Regions from separate parts of the Glaciecola sp. SC05 genome, predicted to be linked through region 1. Evidence: predicted binding sites of a transcription regulator. Region 1 holds the regulator's gene; each other region holds the start of a gene.
What was found. Region 1 encodes sigma-54, which starts transcription at its own class of promoters, with help from an activator protein. Its sites were predicted from a motif close to GTTGGCACGNNNNTNGNNT; they were not measured.

Region 1 (5,705 bases):
GTGCTCATTCTATACTTGCCTATTTTGTTCGAAAAAGAAGAAGCCCCATCGGTTTCTACTGACGGTGCTGAGCTGATACCCAATTATTCAGCTATTAATTTGTCGAGTAAGCTTTATGATAAATCTGGAAAATTAAGTCACCGCGTCGCTGCCACTAGAATGGAGCACTTCGATCAATTAGGATTTGCGGTCTTCGACAATCCGGTCTATACCCTGTATTTAGACAACGGTGAACCATGGCAGATTACGGCTGATGAAGGTGTTTTATATAATAACAATCGAATTCAGTTGGAAAAAAACGTAAAAATTCTGAATTTACGGACCGATGAGTATGTCAAAGAAATTACCACCGAATATATTGAAATAAATTTACAGGATAAAACCCTCTCATCTGATCAACTTGTTAATATCAGCGGAGTCGATTACACCGTTAAAAGTATAGGTTTGTTTGGCGACCTTGCAACACAACAATATGAGTTAAAAGAACATGTGCAAACCCAATTTTATCCTCGCCCTTAGTGTAGCCTTAGCGTTTGGCTTAGCTGGGACTAGCAACGCGCAAGACAGCAGTCCTGTTGTGACGAGTGAGCCATTGCAATCAACAATTAGCAGCGACTTTAACCTTCCGGTCACGCTCGATTCAAAAAGCCAAGCCCTCGACGGTAAAAATAAAACCTCTATTTTTATGGAAAACGTGGTTATTCGACAAGGCAGCCTCGAATTAATGGCAGACAAAGTAGAAGTAAATGCGGTAAATGGTGCAGGTAAAGAAATTATCAGTGCCAGCGGTCAACCGGCGAGCTACAAACAGCGTAAAGACGATGGCAGCATGGTTGAGGCGCAGGCTAACGAAATTATTTATACGGTAGAGTCACGTACTATTTCACTCAATGGCAATGCACTTATTATGCAAAATGAAGTCAGGGTGACTGGCGATTTAATCGTGTTTGATATGACTAGAGAACAAATACTGGCATCTACTAACGATAATAGTAGCGAATCTGTTAGAACCGTGATTAGTCCTGGCGCTTTCTCTTCCGAGCAGGAGCTTAAGCCTACAGACAATCAGGATCAACCATGACGAGCACCCTTAGCGCAAAGCATTTAGCCAAATCCTATAAGTCTAGACAGGTCGTTCGCGATGTCAGTATTGAGGTGTCTACCGGTCAGATCGTAGGATTGCTTGGTCCCAATGGTGCCGGAAAAACCACTACTTTTTATATGATTGTGGGATTAGTGCCTTTGGACAAAGGCGAAATTCAAATCGACCAATTAGATATTACTTATCAGCCGATGCATGAGAGAGCAAGACACGGTATCGGATACCTACCGCAGGAAGCGTCTATCTTTCGTAAGCTCACCGTCCATGAGAATTTAATCGCCATATTGCAAACCAGAAAAGAGCTGAGCCGAGCACAGCAAGAGCAGAAGGCGGATGAGTTACTTGATGATTTTAGCATCAACCACATTCGAAATAATTTAGGCATGAGTTTATCGGGTGGAGAGCGCCGCAGAGTAGAGATTGCTAGAGCATTAGCGGCAAACCCCAAATTTATTTTACTCGATGAACCCTTTGCAGGTGTTGACCCAATTTCTGTTAGTGATATAAAGAAGATCATATATCAGCTTAAAGAACGCGGTATCGGTGTACTCATTACCGATCATAATGTAAAAGAAACACTAGATGTATGTGAATTAGCGTACATTGTAAGCCACGGTGAGTTAATTGCATCGGGTACCGCTGATGAAATATTAGCCAACCAGACTGTTCGCGATGTATATTTAGGTGAACAGTTTGCACTATAGAGTCGCATTATTCGTATACAAGACGAATTCGTAGCTAAAGGAAGTTAATGAAACCCTCGTTACAACTGAAGTTTAGTCAACAGCTGACCATGACACCGCAGTTACAGCAGGCTATTAAACTGTTGCAACTTTCTACGCTTGATCTACAACAAGAAATCCAAGAGGCGCTTGAGTCAAATCCGCTTTTAGAGCTTACTGATCATGAGTATCCTGAGAATGACAGCACCGACAAATCTGATCAAAACAACGCCAAAACCAACGATAACTCTGCGACTTCTAATAATTCTGATCGAGAAACTGGTTTATCTGGCACCGACAACATGGATACCCATGACGCTCTAGAAAAAGGCGATATTCCTGATGATCTTCCACTTGATAGCTCTTGGGAAGAATATTTGGGCTCCAGTTCAGCGCCCATTAAAATGATCGGAACCAATCCTGACGAAGACTATGTTTTTCAAGGTGAAACTAGTGACTCCATCCAAGACCATTTAATGTGGCAAATGGAATTAACGCATTTTTCTGAAACCGACCGGTCGATTGCCATTGCGATCATCGACTCCATTGACGAGTCGGGTTATTTGACGACCACCAGCGAAGATATTCTCGAAAGCCTAGATGACGAAGACGTTGATTTAGATGAAGTCGAGTGCGTACTCAAACGTGTGCAGATGTTCGACCCTGTTGGCTCTGGCGCCAGATCGGTGCAAGAATGCTTGCTGGTGCAGCTGCGCCAATTCGACGCAAACACGCCATGGTTAGAAGAAGCCAAAGAATTAATTCAAGAGCATGCCGATTTACTGGGTAGCAAGGACTATCGAACCTTGATGCGCAAGACCAAACTCAAGGAGGACCAGTTACGCGAGGTCATGCGCCTGTTAAAGACACTTAACCCGCGTCCAGGCAGCGCGGTATCAACCAAAGAAGCCGAATACATTATTCCAGATGTAAACGTCTACAAAAAGAATGGCCTTTGGACAGTTGAGCTCAATAACGATGCGCTGCCGGCGCTATCGGTTAATGAGACTTATGCTAGTTTAGGAAAAACTTCAAAAAATCCGAACGATTCTCAATATATCAAGTCACATTTACAAGAAGCGAAATGGTTTATAAAGAGCTTGGAGAGTCGCAACGAGACATTATTAAAAGTCTCTCACTGCATTGTTTCAAAACAGCGTGAATTTTTTGAAAAAGGGCCAGAGAAAATGACCCCCATGGTACTAAATGACGTGGCAGAGATGGTCGATATGCATGAGTCGACAATTTCTAGGGTCACCACGCAGAAATATATGCACACACCGCGCGGTATTTTTGAACTTAAGTACTTTTTCTCCAGCCATGTTGCGACCGAATCAGGTGAGAATTGTTCGTCTACGGCGATTCGAGCATTGATTAAAAAATTGGTGGCTGTTGAACCTGCACATAAACCATTGAGTGATAGCAAAATTGCGCAAGTGCTCGCCGAACAAGGTATTCAGGTTGCTCGTCGAACAATTGCAAAATATCGGGAATCGTTACATATTCCCCCCTCAAACCAACGAAAAAGTCTTATTTAGACGCAACAAGAGGACTTAGTATTATGCAAATTAACCTTACCGGCCATCATGTAGATATCACTGACTCATTGCGTAGTTACGTGGATACTAAATTCGAAAAATTAGAACGTCATTTTGACCACATCAATAATGTCCACGTGGTCTTAAACGTAGAAAAACTCAGCCAGAAAGCAGAAGCTAAACTTCATTTAAAAGGCGGCGAAGTATTCGCGAACTCTGAACATACCGACATGTATGCGGCAATAGATTCTCTTATCGACAAACTCGATCGGCAGGTAATTAAACACAAAGAAAAACTCAGAAGGCACTAGACGAAACTTACCTTATGATAATTTCTGATATTATTTCTCTCGACCGAACGCAATGTTCGGTCGATTGCCAAAGTAAAAAGCGTATTTTCGAAATGATCAGCGATATTGCGATAAAACAAAACCCACAGTTGGATCAAGACGAAGTATTAAGTGGCTTAATTAATCGCGAAAAAATGGGTAGCACTGGCATTGGCAATGGGATTGCTATTCCTCATGGCCGTATTAAAGGCATCAGCCAAATCATGGCGATCATCGTGACCACCGAGGAGCCCATAGAGTTTGATGCCATCGACAATAAACCAGTGGATATTTTCTTTGCCATATTAGTGCCTGCTGAAGAGGCCGAAACACACTTGAAAGCACTCGCTGGCATCGCCAGAAAGTTGAGTAATAAAGACATTGTAAAAGCCATACGCAATGCCCAAACTAAGAAAGAAATTATTTCAGCATTAGCTTAGCTGAATCTAAACTCGTAACTAGGAGCAAGCAGTGAAGCTTTTAATCATCAGCGGTCGTTCTGGCTCTGGAAAATCTATCGCTCTTCGCTCACTAGAAGACTTAGGTTATTACTGCGTCGACAATATCCCAGTCAATCTGTTACCCACTCTTACACACGCACTTGCCGACGAAAATGAGTTGGTCGCCGTCAGTATCGATGTGCGTAACATGCCAAAAGCTGAGCAAGAAATTTCAGAAATACTAGAATATCTGCCTGAGTTTTGGGATATCACGATTATCTTTTTAGACGCGAGCGACGATGTACTGATCAAACGCTACAGCGAAACAAGACGTTTACATCCACTATTTAAGCTATCGAACTCACTTACCGATGCGATTAACGCTGAGCGGGAAATACTGGTTCCAGTGGCCGAAAAAGCCGACCTAAATATCAATACAGACCAGCTATCAGTGCATGATCTCGCCGAGTTAATACGCGAAAGAGTATTAGGCAAAAAAAGCACCGATTTAGTCATTCTGTTTGAATCTTTTGGTTTTAAATATGGTATACCAAAAGACGCTGATTATGTATTTGACGTGCGCTTTTTGCCAAACCCACATTGGGACCCTGATTTAAGGCCTCTAAATGGTTTAGACGGCCCCGTGGAAGTGTTTTTAGCAGGTCAACCTTTGGTTATGAAGTTCATCTGGCAGGTACAAAACCTCATCACGACTTGGTTACCTCACTTAGAGCGCAATAACAGAAGTTATGTGACTATTGCGATTGGCTGCACTGGCGGTCAACACCGCAGCGTGTATGTTGCCCAAGCACTTTCAGAAACCTTCAAAGCTACCCATGGTGATGTGCAGGTTAAGCATCGCGAGCTAAAGAAAATTAAGGACGAAAAAGGTGAGTGATGTAAACAACATCACAAAACTTCTGACCATAACAAATAAACTTGGTTTGCACGCACGGGCCGCGACTAAGCTTGTGCAGCTAGCAAACAAGTTTGCCGCCGATATTCAACTCACCCAGGGCGACAACACCGCTCCGGCAAATAGCGTATTGGCATTGATGATGTTGGAAAGCGGTCAGGGTAAGACTGTGGAAGTCACTTGTAAGGGCCAAGATGCTCAGGCTGCCATGCAGGCTATCAGCGAGCTTATTGAAAATAAATTCGACGAGTCGGAATAAAGCACTAGCACATAAGCAAGCTTAATAATTTCTAGAAACTTCATAATAATCAAGTATTCATAAACGATGTTGGTGATATACTAGCGCTGCGACGAATGTAAAGCGTGTTTGTTATCTTGGCTTTTATCTTATCCATCCCGTGGAGTGCGCATGTCCGAAACAGCAGAGCTCAACAACACTCAAGCAAGGCTAAATTCTATTGGCCGCTCGCTTAATGCGGGTGCTTTTGTGCGTGTTCGCAAACTGCTGCTAGACTTACCCGCTTCTGACGTTGCGCTGTTATTAGAATCCTCACCCACTAAAACACGTGATGAACTATGGGGCTTACTCGACGCCGACTTTCACGGTGATGTGCTCGAAGAGCTATCTGAAGATGTGCGCAATGGCATCATCACCAAA
Region 2 (5,705 bases), on a different contig from region 1:
CGGCGATGACGGGGCAGTTGGGCCACAAGGCCCTCAAGGTGAACAAGGACCAACAGGACCAACAGGACCAACAGGACCAACTGGGCCAACTGGGCCAACTGGGCCAACCGGTCCAGAAGGACCGCAATCGGGGGTAGCCGCTTATAACTTGACTATGCTGAACCTGACTCACGGTCAACCCATGGCACCCACTGCTTTTATTGCACACGAACCAAATTTCCATGCATTCTCGGCAGCAAACTCAGCTACCTTAGGCTTGGAAGTGCTAGCTGAAGGCGGTGACCCTAGCATGTTTATCAATGAGGCCTCAGATGCGGTAGAGTACTTAGATGCGGTCTCTAGTAGCGGTATTTTGATGCCCGGTATGAGCACCGATATCGTCACCCTAATTGTACCGGTTCTCGATGCGGATAATCTGCGCCTCACTGTCGCAAGTATGCTAGTGGATACTAACGACGCTTTTGCGGGTGTCGACAGCACGGATATCAGTAATTTAGCAGTTGGACAATCGATGATCATTACGTTGCCAACATGGGATGCTGGTACTGAGTTAAACACCGAAACGGCTGATTCGATGCCTGGGCCTGCTGCGGCTAATGCCGGGGGCGGTGGTGCCGCAGCCGGTTTCGCTGCGGCGAGAGACGATTTGGTTGACGCCGTCAGGATCCATGCAGGTGTGGTGACTAGTGCGAATGCAAATGATCCGAGTCGTGAGGGCCTGCCGACATCTGTGCTTGATCAAAGTGATAAATTTGATAACCCTAGTGCGAGAGTATTGGTCACCCGCACAAGATAAATCAGTAATGTTTGCTTTTACCCCGACACACGGAAGTGTCGTTTTTATGTGCTATTGCCTTTTGAGAGTTAGTGCTTCAGAGGGAATGTCTAAATACAGCGTGATTACGCGACCTTTCCTCATCGCTGTGATGACTAAGGTATCTGCATAACGCATGGTCCGTTGAAGCTCTTCAAATTCATCTGCAAGGGTGACGCTCTTGCCATTTATCGTAGTGATCACATCGTCTTCTTTAAGACCTGCTTGTGCAAATAAGTCAGGGTTGATACCAGGGCTTGCTAGCATCCCGTCGGCAATAAAGGGCGTTGGAGTAAGCTGAACAAAATGTTCGACAATTTGTGGACGGTTGCCAATTTTATCTACAGGCATACCGAGCAATTCAGAATGTGTTTGTGGTAGCGCTTGTTCAAGCAGATTAGGACCGCTTAGAACGATTTCGTATGTATGGTTTTCGAAGCCAAGAATAACACTATTGCTAAGTATGTCGAGTAGTTGAATAGGTCTATCGTATAAGAGATCACCCACCTCAAACTCACCTAGTATGCCAGCAGATTCCAACAAACACTTTGCGGCGCCTGCCGAGACTTCGATTCCTTTGAGCTGTATAACAATCGGCAAAGCCGGAGTCAGTTCTTGATCTTGCTTAGCAGTATTTTGCAATGGGCGTGATGTTACTGGTTCGTAAGCTTGATATTCGATGGCTCGGTTATCTGCCCTTCCAGCGCCGTTTAAGTTGAACGCTCGTGTGTCTGCTTTATCAGTACGATCACTACTAATGCTTTGGTCTAAGGTCACAACAGAATAGACGACCGCCGCAAGCAATCCTAAGAGTAAAACAATAGAAGTCAGTCGATTCTGCATGTGTGCTCCTTTATCAGAAGGTGTATCGGCGCGTCTGCATATTATTTTAGCTCAACTCAGTCGGTAAAAATTGAACTTAAAAAATGAACGAATAAAAAATTAACTAAAAATATGAATAAATAGAACAGTTTATTCATTCATTATTTTGTTCACATTTTTCATAATTAAATAAATAATAATAAATTCAATAAAATCAATATGTTAAATTCATTTAAAAGTTGGCATATATAGTGCTAACTATGCTTTATATCTATACTGAGCAGCGTCCGAGACGCGCTCATTTGTTTTTGAACTGGAGTACAATTATATGAAATCATTTAATCGCACGTTCTTAATCGCTTTAAGTGCTATTACCGGCGGAATTGCTGTAGGCGCAGTTGGACTTGGAGATACAAGCAACGTGCGGTTTGACGATGCAGCATTACTAATTGGGCATGAGGTTCAAGAGCCGAAGTCTTATATTATACAGGGAACAGATTCAGAGAATTTGGCTGCGGTAGTAGAAAAGGTAGGCGGAAATGTTAGTAGAGAATTCCCTATCATCAATGCGATCAGCGCTGTGCTTACTCCAAAACAGGCAGAAAAAATCAAACAACTGGGCAACGTTAGAGTGCAAGACGATCGCCAAGTTCTCACTATGAATGGAAACTCAGTCTTTAACTTTATGGTGTCGAGCACGGCGAAGAAAAACAAAATAGACAATCATATTGCGCGTCACGTCAATGCCGACAAATTACACGATATTGGTCTAACTGGACAAGGCGTAACCGTGGCGGTAGTAGACAGCGGTGCAAATTTTGGTGGTAACATTGGTGCCAATCTATTCAGAAATACTAGTGGCAGCGTTCGTATCCCGGTTAAATACGATGCATTTACTAGTCGTGTTAATTTTAGGTTTAATGACGACCAAAACGGGCATGGTACGCATGTATCTAACATTATTGCGAACAGCTTGATGTCAGAAAATAATAAGTTCAACGGCATTGCACCAGATGTGAATTTGCTGCCAGTAAAAGCATTTAATCACAAGGGAGAAAGCAGCTATTCAAAGGTCTTAGATGCGTTAAATTGGATTTTTGTGAACCGCTATCAATACAACATAAGAGTCGTGAATCTATCTTTAGGTGCTGAGGTACAATCAAGATATTGGCAAGACCCTATTAATCAAGCAGTTATGCGTTTATGGGATGCTGGCATAGTGGTCGTAACATCTGCAGGAAACAACGGTAAAGACATGGGGATTTCGGTACCGGGCAACAACCCTTACGTAATAACCGTGGGTGCAACAACAGACAATTACACACCATTTGACCCGGCTGATGATCGCGTGACCTCATTTTCTTCAAAAGGCCCCACCTATGAAGGTTTTGTAAAGCCTGAGATTGTGGCGCCAGGTGCTCGCATCGCGGTGAAAATGCAAGGCTCATTGATTGCCAAAGCAATGCGTAAAAGTGCGACCGGTATCGATTATTCTGAAATATCAGGAACGTCACAGGCCTCTGCTGTTGTTGCTGGCGTGGCAGCGCTAATTATTCAAAACGACCCGTTTATAACGCCCGACAACGTAAAATGTAAAATCGTAGCAACTGCAAAAGCTGCGAAAGTAAATGGCAACTTAGCGTTCAGTCCGTTTAAGCAAGGTGCAGGTATAGTGAACGCGTATGATGCAGTAATGAGCCAGGCGAGTGACTGTGCCAATCAGGGGCTGAACATCGTACAAGATCTTATGGGTATTAAACATTTCTTTGGCCCTGTGGTAAAAGCCCCTTCAGGCGAACTTCAGATTCTTTTACCTTCTGGTGGGGTATTGACCGAAGGTTCTCATTGGTCTACTGGCGATATCGCTGTAGAAGGCTCACATTGGACAGTAGGTAATATTGGCTTAGAGGGTTCGCATTGGTTGCAAGGGACAATGGGCCTTGAGGGTTCACACTGGGCACAAGGCATGATGGGTTTAGAAGGAGCGCATTGGAGCACTGGTGATTTAGTATTAGAAGGCGCGCATTGGACTGCTGGCCAAGTGGGTCTTGAGGGCTCACACTGGACGCAAGGCGGAGTAGGTCTAGAAGGTGCTCATTGGATGGAAGGAACCATGGGCTTGGAGGGTTCACACTGGGGAGAAGGCATGATGGCCATTGAAAGTGAGGTAGGCAACTTGCCACCTATCGACCCGAACGCAGAAATTACGATTGACGAAAGTGTTTGGCAATAAAATGCAAAGCTATAAAGGCCGCTTAATTTAAGCGGCCTTTTTTTTAATAAATTACTAGGTAATGCCGATACCTTGCTAATAAGCATCGATTGTAGAAAATAAACTGGTAGCCAAATGAATTGGAAGATAACAGCCCAAATACCAAGAGTGTTCCTCCTCTCCCTCAAAACAGCGTACCTGTGTTTGATGGTGGCGTTGATTCAAGGTAACGTGGCATTCGCAGCAATAGATAATGCTAGATTTCAAAAATTGGAAGTTGCCGACAGTTTGTCAAATCAAAATATTAACGTTATTTTTCAGGACAGTACTGGCTTTATTTGGTTTGGTACGCAGGAGGGCCTTAACCGATACGATGGCTATAGAATTGAAACATTTAATCAAATCTTTGGTGATAAAACATCGCTTTCATCTTCATGGATCAACGCAATTGTTGAAGACAATAACAATAAGCTCTGGGTTGGCACACGCAGTGGCGTGAATCGTTACGATCCTAACACCCGTCGCTTTGAGCAATTCAATACATCTGAAGACGGGCAAGGCATTAACGATGAGGTTGTACGTGATGTTTGGAAAGATAGTAAGGGTGTGATTTGGGTTGCGACACGCAAAGGCCTAAATAAGTTTATTGAAAATGAAAATCGCTTTAAGCACTACAATTTTGCAAACGATGAAGGTGAATCGATTGAAGCGTATGACGTGGTAATGGACCTCACCGGTGCATTTTGGCTTGGCTCTGAAAAGAATGGTCTATTCCGTTTTGACGGTGAATCTGAGCGTTTGGTTAAAGTGGTCCCGCAATTTTATGTGGATGGTAAGTTAAAAACCGTGCGCATTCGTTCGCTGTTTATTGACTCCCATCATAAGCTTTGGATTGGTACCAATAGTGCAGGTGTTTATCGCTTAGATTTTACTGCGCAAAAGTCTGAAAATATGGAAGAAGCGGTGGTTAAGATCCCAGGCATAACACAGACTTCGGTAATCGATATTATCGAGGACGACAACGGTACTATTTGGTTTGCTAGTTCTGATGGCTTGGTCTATTACTCAAATGGCAAAGTTGATGCAATGGTCAGTAGTGATACCAACAAGTTTTCAATCTCAGATAACATGGTGATTAGCATCATGATTGATCGCTCGGGTGTGTTTTGGGTGGGTTCATTTAAAGGCGTAGACAAGTGGAACATTTCGACCACGCAATTTGATCAGTATTCGCTATATGCACCAGAAGGCAAGCGCCTATCTGGAAACAATATTACCCTAGTAAATGCGCTGCAAGACGGCAGACATCTTGTGGGTAGTTATCAAGGTTTAGATTTTATTGATCCTGAAACTGGCGATGTTGAGTCTTTCCGCGCTGACCAATCCAATCCTAATAGCCTCAAAAGCAATTCAGTTATGTCGGCTAAGCAAGCAAGCGACGGTAAGCTATGGCTAGGCTATCGCGGCAGCGGCTTAAGCTATTACGATTTAGAGAATAAGACCTTTACGCATTTTAAAGCCGACACTTCAAATCCCAATGCGCTGCAATCAAATGGGATTACGGCCATTAAAGAAGCATCAGACGGGACCTTGTGGATTTCCGCTTTTGAAGGTGGAATTAGCAAGTTCCATCCGGAGCAACAAAATTTTACGACCTTCAAACACGATCCAACAGATCTCTATTCAATCAGCAGTGATCGCGTCATGTCTATTTATGAAAGTTCTGACGGTTTGCTATGGTTAGGCACTTGGGATAATGGGGTCTCGATTTTAAACCCCAATACCGAAACGGTATTTCGTATTCAATCGGAGCCGGACAATCCCGGCGGCCTAAGTTCAAACTCTGTCTGGTCAGTT
Region 3 (5,705 bases), on a different contig from region 1:
TTATGGCGACGGATATCTCCCAGCGAGTATTAAGTTTTGCAGAAAAGGGTATATATGACCAGTTGGCTATTGCCAGAGGTTTACCTGTTGACATGCAAGCCAAGTATTTTTCGGTTGTTGATACCAGTAAGTTAAGTGTAAAACCGGCTTTGCGTGCTTTGGTTAAATTTAAACAGACGAATTTAATGGACAGCTTTTATGCTATGGGTAATTTCGACGTTATTTTTTGTCGTAACGTGCTGATATATTTTGATAACGTCAATAAGGCAAAGATACTGCAAAAACTTTCCGCTTTGTTGCCAGCCCATGGCGCAATCCTGTTAGGAGCCGCAGAGTCAATTGCCGGTGCTGAAGACACTTTGAAAATGGAAAAATGCTCTCGCGGCCTTTATTACTCTAAGCGCAGCTAATTAATTTGTTCAATCCTCTCTAAAAAATCCCAATCTTTTTCTATTTGGCATAGCAATTGCTCATCTGTGAACATTCAAGATAATTAACGCAATCGTTCAGGTATTTGTTTATGGCCATTAACTTAGACCGCTTAGCAGGCTTTCACCACAATGCACTTAAAGTTCGTGCAGATAAGATGGAAGTGATCGCTGGAAACTTAGCAAACGCAAACACACCAGGTTACAAGGCTCGTGATATTGATTTTCAAAGCGCTATGAACAGCGCAATGCAGTCGTCACAAACCACTCAAGCTGGTCCATCAAGCATGGTGAGAACCAACGATAAACATATCGCTGGCTCCTCGGCGCCAAGGTTTGACGTGCAGTTTCGGATGCCAGATCAGCCTGATACTGGTGATGGCAATACGGTTGACGTGCAGGTTGAGCGAAACGCTTTTCTAGAAAACGGCATGCGTTATGAGGCAAGTTTAATGTTACTAAACGGCAAGTTTAGCGGAATGAAAAAAGCACTTAGCAGTGGAGGTCAATAATGAGTTTATTTAATGTAATGGATATATCTAGCACCGGCATGGCGGCAGAAAATGTCCGCTTGAACACCACTGCTAGTAATATTGCCAACGCTAACAGCGTGAGCAGCAGCTATGAAGATACTTACCGAGCCCGTCACCCTGTGTTTGCAGCGGCGATGGACAAGGCCACAGAGAACCAAGCTAAAGGCGTCGGGGTTGAAGTCAAAGGTATTGTTGAAAGCAACAAACCACTGCAAATCGAATATGCCCCGGGTAACCCAATGGCAGACGAAAATGGATACATATACAAATCGAACGTCAATATCGTGGAAGAAATGGCAAATATGATGTCTGCTTCTAAGGCCTACGAGACCAACGTTCAAGTAGCGGATACTACCAAGCGTATATTTCGTAGAGTATTGCAATTAGGTCAAGGTCAATAGTCAGCATAGCTGTCATTAAGAGGATATTTTCATGAACTTATTAGAGCAACAAGGCCTGAATCGCGACCTGTATTGGAATACGGATAAGCAAGTCAAGATTGCGCAAAACGATGATCAAACGCTTAAGCAAGAAGACTTTTTCGCGCTGCTTACTGAGCAGTTGGCGAATCAGGATCCAACTAAGCCAGTTAACAACGACCAGATGGTGGCGCAGATGACATCATTCACTACCGCTGACGGTATCTCTCAGCTTAATGAGCAATTCAGCAGCTTTGCTGCTTCGATGACCTCCAACCAGGCTTTGCAGGCATCTAGTTTAATTGGTCAACAAGTTTTGGTTACCGGCAACATTGGCTTTAAAGATGGTGCTGATGGCTCAATCAGCGGTGTCATTGTTAATGAGCAAACCACCCAGAATACTGAAATTAATATCTACAATACTGCAGGCGAGGTGGTTCGCACAATGCAGATCGGTACGCAACCAGCAGGCAATATTGAATTTAATTGGGATGGCACTGACAACAACGGCAACAGTTTGCCATCAGGTGACTATGCGGTGCAGGTTCAAGGTGATATTTTTGGTGAGGTACAAGCGTTGCCTACCGCAATCAATCGACACGTCGACAGCGTCAGTTTATCTGGCTCAGGTCAAGGTGTTGTTCTTAATTTAGATGGTGATGTCAGTATCAAGTTAGATGACGTCATACAAATTGGTAAATAATAGGGGAATTTAGATGTCTTTTAATATCGCACTAAGTGGTGTATCCGCTTCTCAAAAAGATTTAGATACTACGGCTAACAATATTGCAAACGTTAACACGGTAGGTTTTAAAGAGTCACGCGCGGAATTTGGTGATGTGTATGCTTCGTCTCTTTTGGCCTCAGGTAAAACCAAAGTCGGTGACGGTGCTTTGACTCAAGAAGTATCCCAGCAATTTTCTCAAGGTAGTTTGAGCTTTACCAATAACTCATTGGATTTAGCTATCACCGGCAATGGTTTTTTTGCTACGGTTCCTGAAATTACCTCACGCGACTTTTCGTTTACTCGTGCAGGTCAATTTAAACTAGACAGCAATAATTTCGTGGTAAATTCAGCGGGCGACAATTTACTTGGTTTCCCGGTTAACCCAGACGGTACATCGGCGTCGGTTGCCTTGAGTACGACGGTGCCAGTGCGAATCCCTGACTCATCGGGCTCACCGCAAAAGACCTCTGAAGTTGATTTACGATTTAACTTGCCTGCAGGTGACCAAGTTAGAGATCCCGCCGCTTTTGATCCAACAGACCCTTTAACCTATAGCGCGGCGACGTCGGTTACTATTTATGATTCATTGGGCGATAGCCATGTCATGACCTACTACTTTATGAAGGACAACGATCCAGCTGCGGTAAATGAGTGGTATGTTGCGGCAGCGGTAGACGACCAATTGGTGGATATAACCAATTCGGATGGCTCCGATGCAGACCCAGCTAGCGCTGTTAATACTATGGGCACCGCTACGGGTAATGCTGTTGCAGCAGCGAAATTAAGATTTAGTGATGGTGGCGATTTCATTGGCATAGAGTCTGCTGATGGTCTACCGCAGCCAGATCGAAAAATTATGACCGAGGCGCTTGGGGGCCTAATTCTTTCGAATGGCTCAGATGCAACCCAACAAATCGGCATCGATTTCAATTTAGACCCCCTCGGTGCTAATCCAAACGAACCGACTCAGTTTGCTTCTGCCTTTGAAGTTACTTCCTTAGAGCAAGATGGTTTGCCTGTTGGTCGACTAACGGGCATCGATATTGGACCCGACGGTTTAGTGCGAGCCACATTTTCGAACGGAACCTCTGAACCCATTGTCCGCGTAGCCTTGGTAAGATTCTCAAATGAACAAGGTCTAACGCAGCAGTCGGGTACAGCTTGGAAAGAAAGTATACTTTCTGGTGAGGCGTTGGCAGGTGAGGCAACTACCGGTACCTTCGGTGACATCAACTCCTCTGCGCTAGAGCAGGCGAACGTGAACTTAACCACTGAATTAATCGATATGATCATCGCGCAAAGAAACTTCCAAGCAAACTCAAGAGCCCTTGAAGTCAATAACCAGTTAAACCAGACTATCCTTAACATTCGATAATCTAAAGCGGTGAAAGCCCTCAAGGCTTTCGCCGCTGCTTCCCCCTTTATTACTTATTTTTTCTATTCATTGTATAGCTTCCAAATTTCATTAAACGGATTGGCATTTTAATTGCTTAGTCTTACATATCGTCAATATTTGACATGTGAAGGCAAGTTATATGGATAAGTTACTCTACATTGCAGCAAGCGGGGCCAATCAAGACCTACTGGCCACTGCCGTGCGTGCCAACAATCTGGCGAATGCCCAAACCAACGGTTTTAAAGCGCAGCTTGAACAGGCGCGCGCAATGCCGGCATACGGCGAAGGTTTGCCGTCTCGGGTATTTAGCATGACCGAAAGCCCAAGTAACAACTACGATGGCGGTCCGATGATCACCACCGACCGCCCACTCGATGTGGCCATACAAGGTGAAGGTTGGTTTACCGTACAAAGTCCTGAAGGCGGCGAGGCCTTAACCCGCAACGGTAATTTCAGCATGACCGCCGAGGGCGCCTTGCAGGATTCAAAAGGTAATTTAGTCCTCGGCGAAAATGGCCCAGTATTCTTACCCATTCCGATTCAAAATATCACTATAGCCGGTGATGGCACCATCTCAACTCAACTCCAAGGCGCGCCTCAAAATGCCATTGAAGAAGTGGGCCGTTTGAAACTAGTGAATCCTGAAATTGATCAAATTAAACGCAGAGAAGACGGCCTTTTTGAATTAAAAGACGGCGGTTTTGCACAGCAAGATATTAATGTGGGCGTGCGCTCAGGCATGCTTGAGGGCTCAAACGTCAACGCTATTGAAGAAATGGTGCAGATGATCAGCTTGCAGCGTCATTACGAAATGCAGGTAAAACTAATGAACAAAGCGGATCAACTATCGATGCGCGGCAACATGTTACTCAGATTCATTTAATAGCGAATATTAATCGCTTAAGGTATTTAATATGCATCCAGCTCTATGGATTAGTAAAACCGGTTTAGACGCCGCGCAAACAGACGTTGCGGTAGTATCAAACAACCTAGCCAACGCCAGTACTATCGGCTTTAAAAAAGACCGTGCGGTATTTGAAGACTTGCTCTATCAAAATATCAATCAGCCCGGTGGCCGCAGTTCAGCTGACACTGAATTGCCCTCAGGTTTAATGCTCGGCGCAGGCTCTAAAGTGGTTGCTACGCAAAAGACCCATACCCAAGGGAATTTGCTGACTACGGAAAATGCTCTTGATATGTCTATACAGGGGAAAGGCTTTTTTGAAATACAAATGCCAGATGGCAGTTTGTCTTATACCCGCAATGGTCAGTTTACGCTGAACGATCAGGGGCAGATGGTTACGCCGGGAGCCGGTTTTGTGCTCCAACCAGTCATTACGCTGCCGCCAGATGCACAGCAAATCACCATTTCTCAAGACGGTGAAGTATCCGCGCAGTTAAGAGGGCAGGCCGAGCCACAGGTACTTGGACAGCTTAACATTACCGATTTTATTAACCCTGCAGGCTTACAGCCAGTTGGACAAAACCTGTATGTAGAAACCGCAGTATCGGGTGCGCCAGTGCAAGGTGTCCCTGGACTTGAAGGTTTAGGCACAGTAGCCCAAGGCACCTTGGAAACATCTAACGTCAACGTTACTGAAGAGCTAGTGAACCTAATTGAAAGCCAGCGCCTGTATGAAATGAACTCAAAAGTTATTTCATCGGTTGACCAAATGCTTGGTCAGGTTATTCAGCAGTTATAAGAGGTTTAAGATGAAAATTCACTCAATACTATTGCTTGCTTGCATGATTGGCTTAAGCGCTTGCAACACCACACCGGTGGAACCGATTGCCGCAAACGATCCGTTTTATGCGCCCGCTGTTCCGGTGTTTAAACGTGAGCAAATTGCACAAGATGGCAGCTTGTTTACTGCAGCCATGGCAAACAGTCTGTATTCAGACGTAAAGGCCCGCAGAGTAGGTGACATTATCACTGTGCGTCTGAGTGAGAATACTAATGCAACAAAACGAGCGGGTACGGTATCGTCTAAAGAGACCAACGTAGACGTTCAACCTATTATTGGTTTAGGGGGCAATGCCCTGCAGATTGGTCCTGAGGCTATTCAACTCGGTGTTGATTCACGCAATGAATTTAATGGCGATGCACAAGCTACCCAGAGTAATAGCCTGCAAGGCAACATCTCAGTTACGGTGGTTGATGTTCTGCCTAACCAAAATCTTATAATTCGCGGTGAAAAGTGG

Region 2: AB9H30_RS05030 (S8 family peptidase) is a predicted target of sigma-54. The motif match lies at 1,875-1,893, and genes of this name have one in related genera.
Region 3: flgF (flagellar basal-body rod protein FlgF) is a predicted target of sigma-54. The motif match lies at 3,581-3,599, and genes of this name have one in related genera.

Annotation. Positions count from the first base shown of each region.
Region 1 covers NZ_JBGIYY010000012.1:42,901-48,605, reverse strand. The annotation lists gene lptC (LPS export ABC transporter periplasmic protein LptC) at 1-519, shown strand, start outside; gene lptA (lipopolysaccharide transport periplasmic protein LptA) at 488-1,081, shown strand; gene lptB (LPS export ABC transporter ATP-binding protein) at 1,078-1,806, shown strand; gene AB9H30_RS12005 (RNA polymerase factor sigma-54) at 1,854-3,362, shown strand; gene hpf (ribosome hibernation promoting factor) at 3,386-3,673, shown strand; gene ptsN (PTS IIA-like nitrogen regulatory protein PtsN) at 3,688-4,131, shown strand; gene rapZ (RNase adapter RapZ) at 4,163-5,029, shown strand; gene AB9H30_RS11985 (HPr family phosphocarrier protein) at 5,022-5,306, shown strand; gene mgtE (magnesium transporter) at 5,457-5,705, shown strand, end outside.
Region 2 covers NZ_JBGIYY010000004.1:67,563-73,267, forward strand. The annotation lists gene AB9H30_RS05020 (spondin domain-containing protein) at 1-796, shown strand, start outside; gene AB9H30_RS05025 (PDZ domain-containing protein) at 848-1,657, opposite strand; gene AB9H30_RS05030 (S8 family peptidase) at 1,965-3,869, shown strand; gene AB9H30_RS05035 (two-component regulator propeller domain-containing protein) at 3,984-5,705, shown strand, end outside.
Region 3 covers NZ_JBGIYY010000001.1:173,362-179,066, forward strand. The annotation lists gene AB9H30_RS00730 (protein-glutamate O-methyltransferase CheR) at 1-410, shown strand, start outside; gene flgB (flagellar basal body rod protein FlgB) at 521-940, shown strand; gene flgC (flagellar basal body rod protein FlgC) at 940-1,362, shown strand; gene AB9H30_RS00745 (flagellar hook assembly protein FlgD) at 1,394-2,083, shown strand; gene flgE (flagellar hook protein FlgE) at 2,097-3,482, shown strand; gene flgF (flagellar basal-body rod protein FlgF) at 3,643-4,386, shown strand; gene flgG (flagellar basal-body rod protein FlgG) at 4,418-5,206, shown strand; gene flgH (flagellar basal body L-ring protein FlgH) at 5,217-5,705, shown strand, end outside.